2 regions of the Mesosutterella faecium genome follow, and region 2 is predicted to be linked to the other one. Evidence: predicted binding sites of a transcription regulator. Region 2 holds the regulator's gene; the other holds the start of a gene.

Region 1 (6,817 bases), 1.6 Mb from region 2:
AAAAAGGAGGAGCTCGAGGAGATCCTCTCGCACCTGAAGGCGCCGCTGCCGCTTGAGAAGGAGAGCTACAGCTTCGAAGACTTCAGGGCCCTGGCCGCCTCCTGCCCGGACCTCGCCCTGGTGCGCGTCGACAAGAAGCGCTACGGCTTCACCGTGAACGGGGTCATCTGCGAGTTCGCCTACGTGTGGTTCAACGGCGCGCGGGTCGAGACCGCCTGCTGCGAGAGCGAGGACTACGCGGCCATGAAGGGCGCGGTGGAGGCCCTGGGGCTCGCGGGGAGGCCCAACACCAACTACCTGCGGGCCGCCAAGGCAGTGATCGGCATGTAGCCGTCCCGCCTTCTTCTTCCCCCTTGAGGCCGCCCGGGCGCCGCCCCCTCTTTCAAAAGCGGGGCGCGGGCGCCGGGCGCCCGGGGCTTATCTGCAAGGAGCATCGCCATGAACACTGCCGCAGCGACGCCGCCCAGGGACTACGACCCCCTGGACATGAACAACTACTCGCTCAACAAGCTGCCCAGGCGTCCCCTGTCGGCCACGGGGCGCTTCTTCCGGATCTGGGGGCTGCCGATCGCGGCCGCCATTTTCGTCCTCTTCTCCTACGTCATCCATTTCCCGATCCTCAGCGCGAGGCAGCAGGTCATGTTCGGGCTTTTCGCCACCTCGCTCTTTCTGTGGATCAGCGAGACCGTCCCCAACTACGTCACCTCGATGCTGCTCATCTGCGGGCTGATCCTCACCGGCATCCTCAAGGTGAAGCCGGCCATGGCCACCCTGGGCGACCCGGTGATCTGGCTGAACGTCTCCGCCTTCATCATGGCGAGCGCCATGATCAAGACCGACCTCGTCAAGCGCGCCGCGCTCTGGCTGATCCTGCGGTTCGGCAAAAACGCGGGCAGCATCTTCGTCACCTTTCTCGTGATCAACATCATCCTCGCCGCGTTCGTGAACGCCACGGCCGCCAAGGCCGCGCTGATGATGCCGCTCTTCATGGTCGTGTGCGCGGTCTACGGGGCGCCCGGCACCGACACGACGAACAACTTCGCCCGCAACCTCGTGCTGCACAACCTGCTGATGATCAACGCGAGCTGCAACGCGTTCATGACCGGCTCGGGCGCGAACCTCCTCGGCGTGGCGATCCTCGCCGGGGCGGGCGTCTCCATCTACTACTTCGACTGGTTCGTGGCCGGGCTGCCGCTCGTGATCTGCTTCGGGCTGCTCGCCTACGTGATCGGCGTGCGGTTCGTTTTCCCCCTCTCGAAGGAAGACCGCGAGCCCAAGCTCAAGGGCGGCCGCGCCGCCCTCGAGAAGGCCTACCGGGATCTCGGGCCCTTCAAGATGAACGAGCTCAAGGCCTCCATCGTCTTCCTGATCGTGCTCATCGTGTGGGCCACCGACAAAATCCACGGCATCAACGCGACGGTCGTGGCGATGCTGGGCGCGGTCGTCATGCTCGCGCCGCAGTTCAAGCTGCTTAACTGGAACGACGTGGACATTCCCTGGCACCTCATGATCTTCTCGGCGGGCGCCTACTCGCTGGGCGCGGGCCTGAGCGCGACGAAGCTCATGAACGTGCTCACGGTGCAGCTCATGCAGGCGCTCGGCATGGACACCATGAGCTACTTCGCGCTCTACGCCGTGCTCACCGCGATCTTCATCGCGAGCCACTTCATCTTCCAGTCGAAGAACATGCGCACCCTCATCTTCATGCCGATTGTGATCGGCATCGCGCAGCACCTGGGAGTCGACATCCTGTCGCTCGCGCTGCCCGTGGCGCTGTGCATCAACTGCTGCTGGTCGCTGCCCTTCAACGCGAAGCCAAACGCCATGCTCTACGGCACCAACAAGTACACGATGGGCGAGACGTTCCGGTACGGGCTCGTGATGAGCGTCCTCTACTGGGGGCTGCTCCTTGTCGCAGGCGGCACCTACCTGCACTGGATGGGCATCACCCCGGGGTTCTTCTGAAAGACTCCCCCCGGAAGCGGCGCCGCGCTCCGCCCCCTCTCCCCTGAAGCGCCGCTTCCTTCCCCTTCAGGCCCCCGGCTTTCCGGGGGCTTTCTTTCATTCTCCATTTTGGTGCACGGCTCCACTTTTAGTGCATGAGCGGCGCCCCCGCGCCGCGCCGCTATTTCCCGCCCGGACTGTTTTCTCAAGGCTTTTCCCCTCTGGCACGCTTTATGCATAGGATTCGGTCGAGCGCCGCGCGCTTCGCGGCGCCCCCAAAAAAGAGAAACGCAGGGAGAAAAACATGAAACTCATCACAGCAGTGATCAAGCCCTTCAAGCTTGACGCTGTCCGCGAAGCGCTCTCGGAAGTGAACATTTCGGGCATCACCGTGACCGAGGTGAAGGGCTTCGGGCGGCAGAGGGGCCACACCGAGATCTACAGGGGAGCCGAGTACGCGGTCGACTTTCTGCCCAAGATCAAGCTGGAAATCGCAGTGCCCGACGAAATCGCGGACCTGGTGGTCGAAACCATCGCAAAGACCGCCGTCACCGGAAAGGTGGGCGACGGCAAGATCTTCGTCTCGGAGCTGGAGTCGGTGATGCGCATCCGCACGGGCGAAACCAACGAGGAGGCGCTGTCATGACCGAAACGATGAAACTGCGCGCCCTGAAGCTTTTTGCGGCCGCGGGCGCCCTGGCCGCAAGCGGCGCGGCCTTCGCCGAGGACAAGCTCGACAAGGGCGACACGGCCTGGATGCTGGCCGCGACCGTCCTCGTCCTTTTCATGACGGTGCCGGGCATCGCTCTTTTCTACGCCGGCATGGCCCGCAAAAAGAACATCCTCGGCACCATCGCCCAGGACCTCGCAATCTGCGGCATCGTCTCCGTGCTCTGGTTTGTGATCGGGTACTCGCTTGCCTTCTCCTCGGGCGGCCCGTTCGTCGGGGGGCTCTCCTTCCTCGGCATGCAGGGCATCGGCGTGAACACGCTCCAGGGGTCGATTCCGCAGCTGCTCTTCGCGGTCTTCCAGATGACCTTTGCGGTGCTCACCGCCTGCCTCATCACCGGAGCCTGGGCCGGGCGCGTGAAGTTCTCCGCCCTTCTCGTCTTCATGGTCTGCTGGAGCCTGCTCGTCTACGCGCCGATCTGCCACTGGGTCTGGGCTGAGGACGGGTTCTTCTTCAAGATGGGCGCCCTCGACTACGCCGGCGGCACGGTCGTGCACATCAACGCCGGCATCGCCGGCCTCATGGGCGCGCTCATCATCGGGCGGCGCCAGGGCTACGGCACCGTCGCGATGCAGCCTTCCAACCTCACCTTCGCCGTGATCGGCGCGGCGGTGCTCTGGGTGGGCTGGATGGGCTTCAACGGCGGCTCGGGCCTTGCGGCCGACGGGCGCGCGGCCATGGCGGTCGTGGTGACGCAGATCGCGGCAGCCGCCGGGCTTGTGGGCTGGATGGCCTGCGAGTGGTACTTCCGCGGCCGCCCCTCGGTGCTCGGCATGATCTCGGGCGCCGTCGCGGGCCTGGTCGGCATCACCCCGGGGTCGGGCTTCGTGGAGCCGCTGCCCGCGATCGTGATCGGACTCGCGGCGGGCGTGATCTGCTTCTGGGCCGCCACCGTCGTGAAGTACAAGCTGGGCTATGACGACTCGCTCGACGCCTGGGGCGTGCACGGCGTGGGCGGCATCGTGGGAGCGCTGCTTACCGGCGTGTTCGCCACCTCCCGGGTCACCGGCGCAGATCTCCCCCCGATGATCGAGCAGGTGGGCATCCAGGCCCTGTCGGTTCTCGCGACCCTCGTCTACGGCGGGGTGATGAGCGCGGCGATCCTGCTGGCGATCAAGAAGACGATGGGCCTGCGCGTCACGCCCGACGAGGAGCAGGAAGGCCTCGACCTCGCCCTGCACGGCGAGAGGATCGAATAGCAGAACACCTTCATACACTTTGTCTCTCCAGGAGTTTGCCGGGCCCTCGGGCCCGGCTTTTTTTCGCTCCGGACGCGCCGTTGACCTCGCGCAATTTACTCGAGTAAACGCGCGGGAAAAATGACCCTGTGCCCCGGGAGAAAAAGATTCCGGGCGAAATAAAACTTTTGGAGAGAAAACATCATGGCTGACATGACCCGTCGTTCCATCCTCAAGGCTTCCGCCGCCTCCGCGGCCGCGGCGGCCGCAGCTGCCTTTGCCGCCCCCGCCGAAGCGAAGGCGAAGGCCTCCTCTTCGGGGCTGCCCGCCCGCTGGGACATGACCGCCGACGTCGTCGTCGCGGGCTCCGGCATCGCCGGCATGAGCGCCGCGATCACGGCGCTCGATCTCGGCGGCAGGGTCCTCGTCTTCGAGAAGGGCGAGAACTACGGCGGCTGCGCCATCATCAACGGCGGCATCATCGCGCTGCGCGGCGGCACCCGCTTCCAGCGCGAGCGCGGCGAAAAGGACACCCCGGCCGACGTCTACGCGCACCTCACCGACCCGAAGAACGCCGAGTACCGCAAGAACGACCCGGCGCTCGCGATGCGCTACTCGAAGATGGTGGGCGGCACCCAGGAGTGGCTCGAGGCCCACGGCGTGAAATTCATGAACACCTCCACCGCGGCCGGCAAGTACGACAGCCAGCACCACGAGTCCTACCTGCACATCTACTCGCCCGACCAGGGCGACGGCAACGGCCACCCGAACCCCGACGGAGGCTTCCGCACGGGCCGCGGCATCATGATCCCCTTCCAGAAGTACTTCACTGAAAAGGGCGGCCGGATCTTCCTCAACTCCAAGGTGACCGACGTCTACAAGGACGCGAAGGGCCGGGTCGTGGGCGCCCGGGTCGAGACCGCGAAGGGCGTCGTCAACGTCCGCGCGAAGAAGGGCGTGGTGCTTGCCGGCGGCGGCTGGAAGGCGAACAAGGAGCTGCGCGTCATCACCGATCCGCGCTTCACCCCGGACCTCGTTCCGACGGGCTATCCGTTCGTCGCCCCCGACGGCTCGGCGATCCTCGCCGGCCTCAAGGCGGGCGCGATGTACCTGGGCGACCGCGGCGAGGACACGCCGCACCTGCGCCGCATGTTCGGCACCAACCGCTACGGCTTCCACAAGGGCTCCAAGTACGGCTGCCCCGGCCTCAGCGTGAAGGGCCCGCGCTGGGGGGACGTCGTCTTCGTGAACAAGAACGGCGACCGGTTCGTGCGCGAGGAGGACAAGGGCAACCTCGGCGGCTACAGCTTCTACGACATGGCCTACGTGCAGCCCGAAAAGAAGGTCTACTGCGTCTTTGACGACGCCACGGCGAAGAAGTACCACTGGGACACCTCCTACCCGACCTGCGAGAAGGGCTTCGCCTTCGACGCGCCGACGCTCGAGGAGCTCGCCGCGAAGCTCGGCACGAAGAACCTCCCGGCCACGGTCGCGCGCTACAACGGCTTTGTCGACAAGAAGCAGGACGACGACTTCCAGAAGCCCGCCGCGCTCATGAGAAAGAAGATCGAGAAGGGGCCGTTCCACGCCGTGCAGGTGGTGCTGTTCGTGCATAACCTCACCGGCGGCCTGCGCATCAACGAGAACGCCCAGGTGATCGACATCTTCGGGCGCGTGATCCCGGGCCTCTACGCTGCGGGCGAAACCGCGGGCGGCCTCTACGTGGGCAACGGCATGCCCCGCGGCATCCTGCCGGGGCGCTTTGCGGGCGAGCACGCCATGAAGTCCTGAAACGGCTGAAGAACCAAAGAACCAAAGAACCTAAGAAGTCTCTCTCCACCCGGGCCGCCGGTCCCTTTTCGAGGCGGCCGCGGCCCGGGATCTTTTTTTAGAAGAAGAGACAGAAAGAAAAAAGGAAGACCCCGCCATGAACAGACTGATGCTTGGATCGCTTGCCGCGGCCCTCGCCCTCGGGCTCGCCTTCTCGGGCCCGGGACTCGCCGCGCCGGCCATGAAGAAGGCCGACTGCCTGCAGTGCCACGGCCCGATCGAGAAACTCACGGCGCTGCCGCCGATGTACGAGACCGACTCCGGGAAGATCAACCCGCACAAATACGTGCCGCACGACAGCCGCGACCTCGCAAAGTTCCCCGAGTGCACGACCTGCCACACGCCGCACACGATGCCCCCACCCAAGGGCTTCAAGGACAAGAACGCGAACGTAGAATACTGCTACAGCTGCCACCACAACTACACGTTCCAGAAGTGCAGCGGCTGCCATAAGTAAGCCCCCCGGGGGCCGCGCGGTCCCAAGGCGCCCTCCCGGCCTCTTCAAACCTGACTCCAGGCGCAACGGTCACGACATGACGCGGGAAGACAAAGCAAAGGGCGGCCGCAGCGCGGCCGCGGTTCTGCCGGCCGCCGCAATGGCGGTCTGCGCCGCGGCGGCCGCCGCCGTCCTCTTCTTCACCTCGGGCGACGCCCCGGGAAACGAAGAGCGCGCCTCCTACCCCAGCGCCGCCGCGGCCCACGTCGAGCCCGGCTCGCCCGTGGTGAGGATGGGCCTCATCGACTTCAGCTATTCATCCACCAACTCCCGCGAAATCGACCGGACGCTCGAAGTGATCCGGCGCGCGGTCGCGCCGTTAAAGCTCGAGGCGGTGCGCTACCGCGCCGAGGACCTCGACCGCGAGGTGAAAGCTGGCCGCATCGATTTCTTCGTCGCGAGCTCGGGCTTTTACTGGCGCATGATCCCCTACGGGGCCCGGGGGCTCGCCACGCTTGTGAATCCCTCCCGCCCCGACCCCAACCACAGCAGCGGCGCCTCCTTCATCGTGCCCGCCTCCTCGCCCGCGCGCACCATCGAGGACCTGCGCGGCCTGCGGCTTGCCGCGAGCTACCCCACGGCCTTCATGGGCTACCGGATCTCGATGGCGGATCTGGTCGAGCGCGGCTACGACTGGGA
Region 2 (8,093 bases):
GGATAAGACTCTGGCGGATCACCTCCTCGTTGCCGCCGGAGCGGCTGATGGCGAGTTCGGCAAATTTCCGCGCTTTGGCGGGCTCGCCGGCCTGAGCAGCGAGCTGGCTCAGCAGAAGGGGCAGCTGCGGCCGTTCGTCTTCGTTCAGGCTCGGGTCGGCCAGCCGCTCTATGACGGGAAAAGCCCGGGAGGCATCGGCTCCGCTGAAGAAGACGACTATCTGCCCGAGAAGCTGCTCGCGACTGCTGCTGGCCTTCAATGCTTCCGCCAGCGCCGGCTCGGCGCTCTCATAGCGCCCTGCCCTGACGTCTTCCAGGGCGTGCGCAAGCTTTTTGTCCGACGGATCGGAGGACAGCTCCTCCCAGAGCTTCAGGGCTTCGTCGGCTTCTCGCCAGGCTCTGGAGGCAGATGCGATTTCCACCGCCCTTCTGGCGATGCCCGCGTTGCCGGTATCCCGGGCGGTCTTCATCAGAGTAGCGTAAGCTGAGCCGGGGAGGTTCCTCTGGGCGGCCACCTCCGAGGCGATCAGTTCGAACAGGACGTCGCTCGTAAGGGCCGGGTACGAGGCCGCAGCGCCTGCGGCTTGAGACGAGCCGGGCTGCGCTCCCGCCGCGGGGCAGAAGGCGATCGAGGCGGCCAGCGCCGCAGAGATCGCGAAACAAGGGGATCTCCAAAAAGCCAGAGGCATAGGTGACTCTTAACAAGAAGAAGCGTGCTTAGGCGCAAGTCTAACGATTTTCTGGAAATGTTTTGCGGATCCGCGAAAGCCGGGGATGGGAGAAGAAGGATGATGAAAAATTTTGCGACGCTCCTCACCGCATGGCAGAAGTGCTCGGGAAGGAAGGATCTTCCCTGGCAGAAGACGACAGACCCTTATAAAAGGTGGGTGTCAGAAATCATGCTGCAGCAGACGCAGGTCGGCACGGTGATTCCTTTTTATCTGAAGTTCATCGAGGACTTCCCCAGCGTCGAGTCGCTCGCGCGGGCCTCCGAGGAGGAGGTGCTGAAACACTGGTCGGGGCTCGGGTACTATCGCCGGGCCGTGAACCTGCACGCAGGCGCAAGAAAAATAGCGGAATCCGGAGGGGAATTTCCCCGGAGCGTCGAGGCTCTGATGCAGATCCCAGGCATCGGACGGTCGACGGCCGGGGCGATCGTCTCGAGCTGCTGGGACAGACCGGCGCCCATTTTGGACGGAAACGCAAGGAGGGTCTTTTCGCGCTGCTTCGGAGTTCGCCGCGGTGCTTCCCAGGCCGCCTTCGAGAATGAGCTCTGGGCCATTGCCCGGCGCGAGCTGCCACAAAGCGGCTGCCGCGGTTACACCCAGGCGCTGATGGACCTTGGGGCAGGGGTCTGCACGCAGAAATCACCGCGTTGTGCGGACTGCCCCCTCAGGGCCGGATGTGCAGCCTTCGCCTCCGGCAGCCCAGAGAGTTTTCCGGGCCGGAAGGCGGCGGCCGCAGGCCGGGGCCGGGAGGTGCGGCAGGAGGTGTTTCTCATAATACGAGGCCCGCAGGGACTGTGGCTGCAGAAAAGGGCGGAAAAAGCCGTATGGCGAGGGCTGTGGTGTTTTCCCTGCGTGCAGGGCGGCGGAGAGAGCCGGACCGTTCGGGAGGGGCTTCAGGCGTTGGAGGCGGTGGACGCAGACAGCCTGTGCTTCTACCGTAAAGTGCTGCATGACTTTACGCACTACAGGCTTGAAATGTTCGTCTGGAGTGTTCAGAGCGCTGGCAGCAGCCCGGACCTGCCCGGCAGGGGACGGTGGTTCAGCCGCGCAGAGGCGGCCGAAGGAGCCCTGCCCGCTCCGGTGAAGAAGCTGGCGCTTGAATTTCTTTCCGGAAGCACTCAGCCCTGAGGCGTCTTGTTGTCGAGAGCGCGGTGGCGGACCACGGCGCCTGGCGTGCGCGCAAAGCGCCGGAAGAGGGCCTCGGCCACGTACACGGAGCGGTGCTGCCCGCCGGTGCATCCGATGCATACCGTCAGGTAGTGCCTGTCCTGGGACATATAGGCGGGCAGCCAGGTGCGGATGAATTCCTCGATGTGGCCGACAAATTTCAGTGCGTCTGTTTTCTTCTCCAGAAACTCAATGACAGGAGCGTCTTTTCCTGTGAGCTCCCTCAGGCCCGGCTCGTAGTAGGGGTTGGCAAGGCAGCGGGCATCGAACACGAGGTCGGCGGCGACGGGAATGCCCTTCTTGAACGCGAAGGACTCGAAGGACAAGGTCATTTCGGAGGCGGGCGCGTTGATGAACTGCCGGATCCAGGCGCGCAGCGTCGAGGGCGACAGGTCGGTCGTGTCAAGCACCTCCCCGACCTGAAGATCCATTTGGGCCCGCTCCTTGGCTATCGCCTCCTGCAGGCCGGTCTGGTCCCCGGGCCTGCGGTTGAGGGGGGTGAGGGGATGGCGGCGCCTTGTTTCCGAATAACGCTGGACGATGGCCGGGGTTGAGGCGGTGAGGGCGAGCACCTTCACGTCGTAACCCAGGTGTCTGAGTTCGGAGAGCTTTTCCTTCGCCTTCTGAGGGGCGGCATGGGTGCGGACATCCACCGAGATTGCGATGTGCCGCTGCCCGCTCGAGTCCAAGGCTTTCGCGACCGGTACGATGAAGTCAACCGGGAGGTTGTCAATGCAGTAAAAACCGCTGTCTTCGAGCTGCTTAATGGCCACGGACTTGCCGGATCCCGACAGCCCGGTCACAACGATAACTTGCATGGACGGAGCCCCTGCCGTACGGAAATTGAACGCTGCGACTATGGTACGTCAGAGAGGGATTTTTTTCCGCAGCGAGGCGATAGGGATTTGTTCCTGCTCGCGGTACTTTGCGACGGTCCTGCGTGCCACGGCGAAGCCTTTGCCGACCAGCAGCGCTGCTAGCTGGGAGTCGGACAACGGTCTGTCGGGCGGTTCACCTTCGACGAACTCGCGGATCAGAGTGCGGATCGCTTTTGACGAAACCGCCTGGCCCGAGGCGTTGGAAACATGGGAGCTGAAGAAGTGACGGAATTCATAGACTCCGCGGGAGGACTGAAGGTATTTCCCGTTCACCGCCCTCGAAACGGTGGACTCGTGCAGCTGTGTGTCTTCGGCGATGTCGCGCAGCACCATGGGCGTCAGCGCGAGTTCGCCCCTGCTGAAGAAATCCTGCTGCCTGCGCACTATGGCCTGAGCGACCTTCAGGATGGTCTCGAATCGCTGGTTCACGCTGTGCGCGAATGTCCTGGCGGCGGTCAGACAGCCGCTCATTTCCTTTGACCGCCCGTTTTCCTGAGCGCTCATCAGCCTCACGAGCCGCTCGTTGATGCGAACAGGGGGTACGGTGGCGGGATTGAGAAGCGCCTCCCAGCGGCCTGCCTGACGCCTGACGAACACGTCGGGGATGACATAAAGCGTGGGCGAGCTTTTGTAGAGCGCAGCGGGCCTTGGCGTGAGCGACTGGATGCAGCCGTAGAGTCCCCGGACCTCTTCGTCGGAACAGCCAAGGCACTTTTTCAGTCGGGAGAAATCTTTCCGGGCTAGTTCCTGGAGATGCTCGGCGATGGCTTTTTTCGCAAGCTCGTGAATCTTTCTTTCTTCCGGCGGACAGGACTGGATTCTGCTCTCAAGTTGCAGCAGCAGCGACTCCTGCGGAGAGGAGGCGCCCACGCCGATGGGATCGAGCCCGCGCAACACCCGGAGCGCCTCCTGCCACTGCTCCGGCTCCGCGGGCTTGGTGGACGTGATGCGCTCAAAGTCTTTGGCCGCCTCCTCGAGGGAGATCGGCAGGAAACCGTCGTCGTCGAGCTCCCCGATCAGAAAGGAAGCCTTGGCGGAAATATCCGGATCGAGCCGCAGCAGCCCGAGTTCTTCCTGCAGGTGGTCGGCAAGGGTGGTCAGAGAGACCGCGCGATCGATAGGAGAGTATTCATCGTCACCTTCGGGCATTCCCCAGGGCTGGTGAACCAAGTCGACTTCGGGCGGCATGTCGTTGAGCGGAGCGGAGGCGGCTGAGTCGGACTCTTCCTCGTGCCGCGGGGCCTGTGCCTCGGACTCCGGAGAGCCGCGAAGCGGCGAGTCCTCCCCGCTCGAGTCTTCCGGAAGCTCCAGGAAGGGGTTTTCCTCGAGAGTGCGGCTGATGGTCTCCAGCAGGTCTGCCGTCGGCAGCTGAAGCAGTTCGATGGACTGCTTCAGCTGGGGGGTCAGAACCATTTTCTGGCTCTGAACAATTTTCAGTGCGTTGCTCAATGCGGTCAGTTCCGGCGTTAGCGATCCGCGGCGCTGCGGGGATAATCGAAGTCTTCGCCCAGATAGGTGCGCCGCACTTCCGGGTTGCGGCTGAGCTGCTCCGGGGACCCGGCTGCAAGGACGTGGCCGTCAGCGATGATATAGGCGTGGTCGCAGGTTTTGAAAGTCTCTCGGACATTGTGGTCTGTGATCAGCACGCCGATGTTGCGGTCCTTGAGGATGCGGATGATTTTTCGTATCTCATTGACAGCGATGGGATCGACGCCCGCGAACGGCTCGTCAAGCAGAATGAACTTCGGTCTGGCCGCAAGAGCGCGGGCGATCTCCGTGCGGCGGCGTTCGCCGCCGGACAGAGAGATGCCGAGATTAGTGCGCACGCCTTGAATGGAAAGCTCGTCGAGCAACTCCTCCAGCCGCTCGTCAATCTGGCTCTTGGCCAGGGGAGCTCCCTGCTCATCCTTCTGCAGTTCCAGAATAGCGCGGATGTTGTCCTCGACGGTCAGTGACCGGAAGACGCTCGCCTCCTGCGGCAGATAGGAAAGCCCCATGCGGGAGCGCCGGTAAATGGGTAGGTGGGTGATGTTCTCCCCGTCGAGGTAGATGGAGCCGCCGTCGACCGGCACGAGTCCCACGATCATATAAAAGCTGGTCGTCTTGCCCGCGCCGTTTGGACCGAGCAGCCCGACGACTTCACCGCTTTTCACCTGCAGCGACACGTCCTTCACCACTATGCGGCTGCCGTATCTTTTGCGCAGGGCCCGGGTCTCAAGGGTGTGGGATCCTTTCACAAGCGAGTTCAGGGAATCGGTCACGGCTTACTCCTTGCGGCGGGTGCCGATGGAATCCGACGACCTGAGCCCCGTGGTGTCTTTAGCCGAACTGCCGGATTCATTGTCCTTTTTCCGGGGCGCAATGATAGTCGTGACGCGCTGCCGCTCGCCGCCTACCGTGCCGCCCTGGGCCTGGGAGCGGGCATTGCGGATGTCGTAGACGATGAGCTGACCCGTCGCCTCGTCCTTGAGCACGCCATTTTCGGTTCTCGTGAGCCTGGCGTTGGTGATCAGGGTGATGGTGTCCTTTTCCTCGTTGTAAATCATCTTGTCAGCCTGGGCGTGCATCCACTCGCTGATGCGTGGGTCGGGGTTGTCACGCTGCTGCTTGAAACGCGCCTGGCGGCCAGTCATGACGCCGGTTCGGTAGCCCTTCTTGTTGACGCTGAGATCCATGCGGTCTCCGTGCATTTCCAGCGTGCCCTGATGGACCTCGACGTTGCCGGTATAGATCGCGGTCTGCTGGACCTGGTCACCGGAAAAGCGGTCCGCAGCGATCTCGATGGGCTTGCTGCTGTCGGACTGCAGGGCCTGGGCGGCCGCGGCGGCGAAGCCCGTCGCGGCAATCAGGATGATTTTGTTCTTAAGCATTTAATGCCATCCCCAATTTATTTTTTCTGCCGGACGATGTGCGTCTTCACATTGCCCGACAGGCTGATCGTTCCCCGGGCATGGTCATAGACCATGGAGCCCGCTGTGGTCCTGTCCTCCCCCCAGGCGAAAGCGACCGGGACGGACGACACGAAACGTTCGGTGTCGGGATACGCCGTGAGTTTTGTCGTGCGAAAGCTCATGGCGGCTGAGTTCTTCCAAGCGGCTCGATCCAGGCTGACCTGGCCTTCGAACTCTATCGTCTGGCCGCCGTCGTTTGTCCAGCCGCGCCGGGCCTTCGCGATGACCTTGGGCTTCGAGGGCTCGAAAGCAACGAGCTCGGGCTCTGTAACATCGGTCCGGTCATCCGAATAGTGCAGCATGCGCCGCCCAATCAGCCGCCGCTGGGGATTGCCGTCCGGACCGAAGGTTGTCACGGTGATGTTTTCAGCCGTGTAGTCCGGAGAATTTTCGCCCGGTATGTATTTGAGATCCTTCAGTCCCGACTGAGTCGCATAAAAATAGCTCGCCCCGATGAGAAGCAGCAACAGCACGATGGCGACGATGGCCGAAATTCGCTCCCTCATGATTCTCTACCTAAACCGGGACGGCTCCGGGTTGAAATAGATTTTGTCGAGCAGCTGGTCCCATTTGCCCTGTGCCTTCAGAATGGCCTCGGCCATTTCCCTGACGGCTCCGAAGCCGCCTTTTCTGCTGGAGACGAAAGCGGCCTGGCTGAGCACGGCCTGCACGGCGTCAGAGGGCGCGCAGGGCAGGCCGCAAAGCTGCATCACCGGCAGATCCGGCACATCGTCTCCCATGCAGGCGCATTCGGACGCCTCAAGCCTGCGGGACTTGATGAGGTCGAGGAAGGCCCGCTTCTTGTTGATCTGCCCTTGAAGAACATCGCGGACCCCCAGTTCCCGCAGCCTCGCGCCCACGATGGCCGAGCGCCGCCCGGTAATGATGACCACGTCGATGCCGGCGGCCATCATCAGCTTGATGCCCAGGCCGTCCTTCACATTGAAGTGCTTGCAGAGCTCTCCCTGTGAGCTGGTGATGATCTGCCCGTCAGTGAGAACGCCGTCCACGTCCAGCACGACAAGCTTTATTTTTTTCGCCTTTTCCTCTAACGTCATCAGATCACCTTTGCCGTCATCAAATCGTGCAGGTTTAACGCCCCCACCAGGCGTCTCTTCTCGTCTACAACCGGCAGCTGGTTGCATCTGCCGCGATCCATCAGCTGCGCGGCCTCGACGGCGAGGGCCTCAGGCGCTATGGACTTGGGCGTGGCGGTCATAACCTCCTCGATCCTGTAGCGCCGGATGTCCCCTACCCGCTCGATCAGGCGCCGGAGGTCTCCTTCGGTGAAAACACCGAGCAGGCGGCGCTCACAGTCCACCACGGCAGTCATCCCTATGCCCTTGCGGCTGATCTCCTGGACGGCCTGCAGGACATTGGTGCCCGGCGTCACGGCTGGCACGTCATTGCCGCGCCGCATGACGTCCGAGACTCTCAGAAGAAGCCTGCGGCCCAGCGAGCCGCCGGGGTGCGAACGGGCGAAGTCTTCCTTTGTGAAGCCTTTGGAGCCCATGCAGGCTATCGCCAGTGCGTCTCCCATGGCGAGAGTCGCCGTCGTGGAGGCGGTCGGGGCCAGGTTGAGCGGGCAGGCCTCACGTTCGACGTGTACGTTGAGCGCAATGTCGGACTCGCGGGCGAGTGAGCTCTCCAGGTTCCCCGTCATGGAGATGAGGAACGTGCCTTCGCGCTTGATGACGGGCACGATGGCGAGGACCTCGCTCGTCTCCCCGGAGTAGGAGATTCCGATGAGCACATCATCGCGCGTGATCATGCCGAGGTCGCCGTGAGAGGCCTCGGCGGCGTGCACGAAGAAGGCAGGAGTGCCGGTGGAGGCCATGGTGGCCGCTATTTTGCGGGCGATATGGCCGCTTTTGCCGATGCCGGTCACCACCACGCGGCCCCTGCAGGACAAAAGTGCGCGGACCGCCCGGGCGAAGTTTCCGTCAAGGCGCGGCTTCAGCGCGCTAACCGCGGCGGCCTCTGTTGCCAGAACCTCCCCGGCCAAGGCCAGAATGCCATGGTCCTGTTTATCGGAATTCATATCCACCAAGTCCATTAATAGGGGGCAATTTCTTAATGATACATTGCCGGGGAATCGGTCAGAGCCCCCGCAGGGCAGGAAAACCGTTTCCGTTTGTAGGGGCCGTCAGGAACCCTGGCCTTCGATTGAAAAATCGGGCTTCCGCCCCTCGAGGAAAGCGGCCCTTGCAAGGCTAGCCTCGTCGGTTCTGCACTGCACGCGGTGCGCTTCAAGCGCGTTGCGCCGCGCCTGGGACAGATCTGAACGGCAGGCGCTGCAGACGAGGGCTTTGGCCGCCCTCACCGCGTGAGGGGGCAGCCTGCACAGCCGCAGGGCCCGGGCCGCGGTTT

The links. Region 2 encodes sigma-54, which starts transcription at its own class of promoters, with help from an activator protein. Its sites were predicted from a motif close to TGGCANGNAANCTGCTTT; they were not measured.
Region 1: the regulator sigma-54 is predicted to act here: its motif matches at 2,167-2,184, upstream of MUN46_RS10025 (P-II family nitrogen regulator).

Annotation. Positions count from the first base shown of each region.
Region 1 covers NZ_JAKZJU020000001.1:2,245,408-2,252,224, forward strand. Annotated here, with positions in the region: gene MUN46_RS10015 (hypothetical protein) at 1-330, shown strand, start outside; gene MUN46_RS10020 (SLC13 family permease) at 439-1,965, shown strand; gene MUN46_RS10025 (P-II family nitrogen regulator) at 2,249-2,590, shown strand; gene MUN46_RS10030 (ammonium transporter) at 2,587-3,873, shown strand; gene MUN46_RS10035 (FAD-dependent oxidoreductase) at 4,057-5,643, shown strand; gene MUN46_RS10040 (cytochrome c3 family protein) at 5,780-6,139, shown strand; gene MUN46_RS10045 (sensor histidine kinase) at 6,216-6,817, shown strand, end outside.
Region 2 covers NZ_JAKZJU020000001.1:641,215-649,307, forward strand. Annotated here, with positions in the region: gene MUN46_RS03040 (tetratricopeptide repeat protein) at 1-688, opposite strand, end outside; gene mutY (A/G-specific adenine glycosylase) at 788-1,855, shown strand; gene rapZ (RNase adapter RapZ) at 1,846-2,712, opposite strand; gene rpoN (RNA polymerase factor sigma-54) at 2,761-4,221, opposite strand; gene lptB (LPS export ABC transporter ATP-binding protein) at 4,239-5,033, opposite strand; gene lptA (lipopolysaccharide transport periplasmic protein LptA) at 5,037-5,642, opposite strand; gene lptC (LPS export ABC transporter periplasmic protein LptC) at 5,660-6,229, opposite strand; gene MUN46_RS03075 (KdsC family phosphatase) at 6,236-6,781, opposite strand; gene MUN46_RS03080 (KpsF/GutQ family sugar-phosphate isomerase) at 6,781-7,764, opposite strand; gene MUN46_RS03085 (enoyl-CoA hydratase/isomerase family protein) at 7,870-8,093, opposite strand, start outside.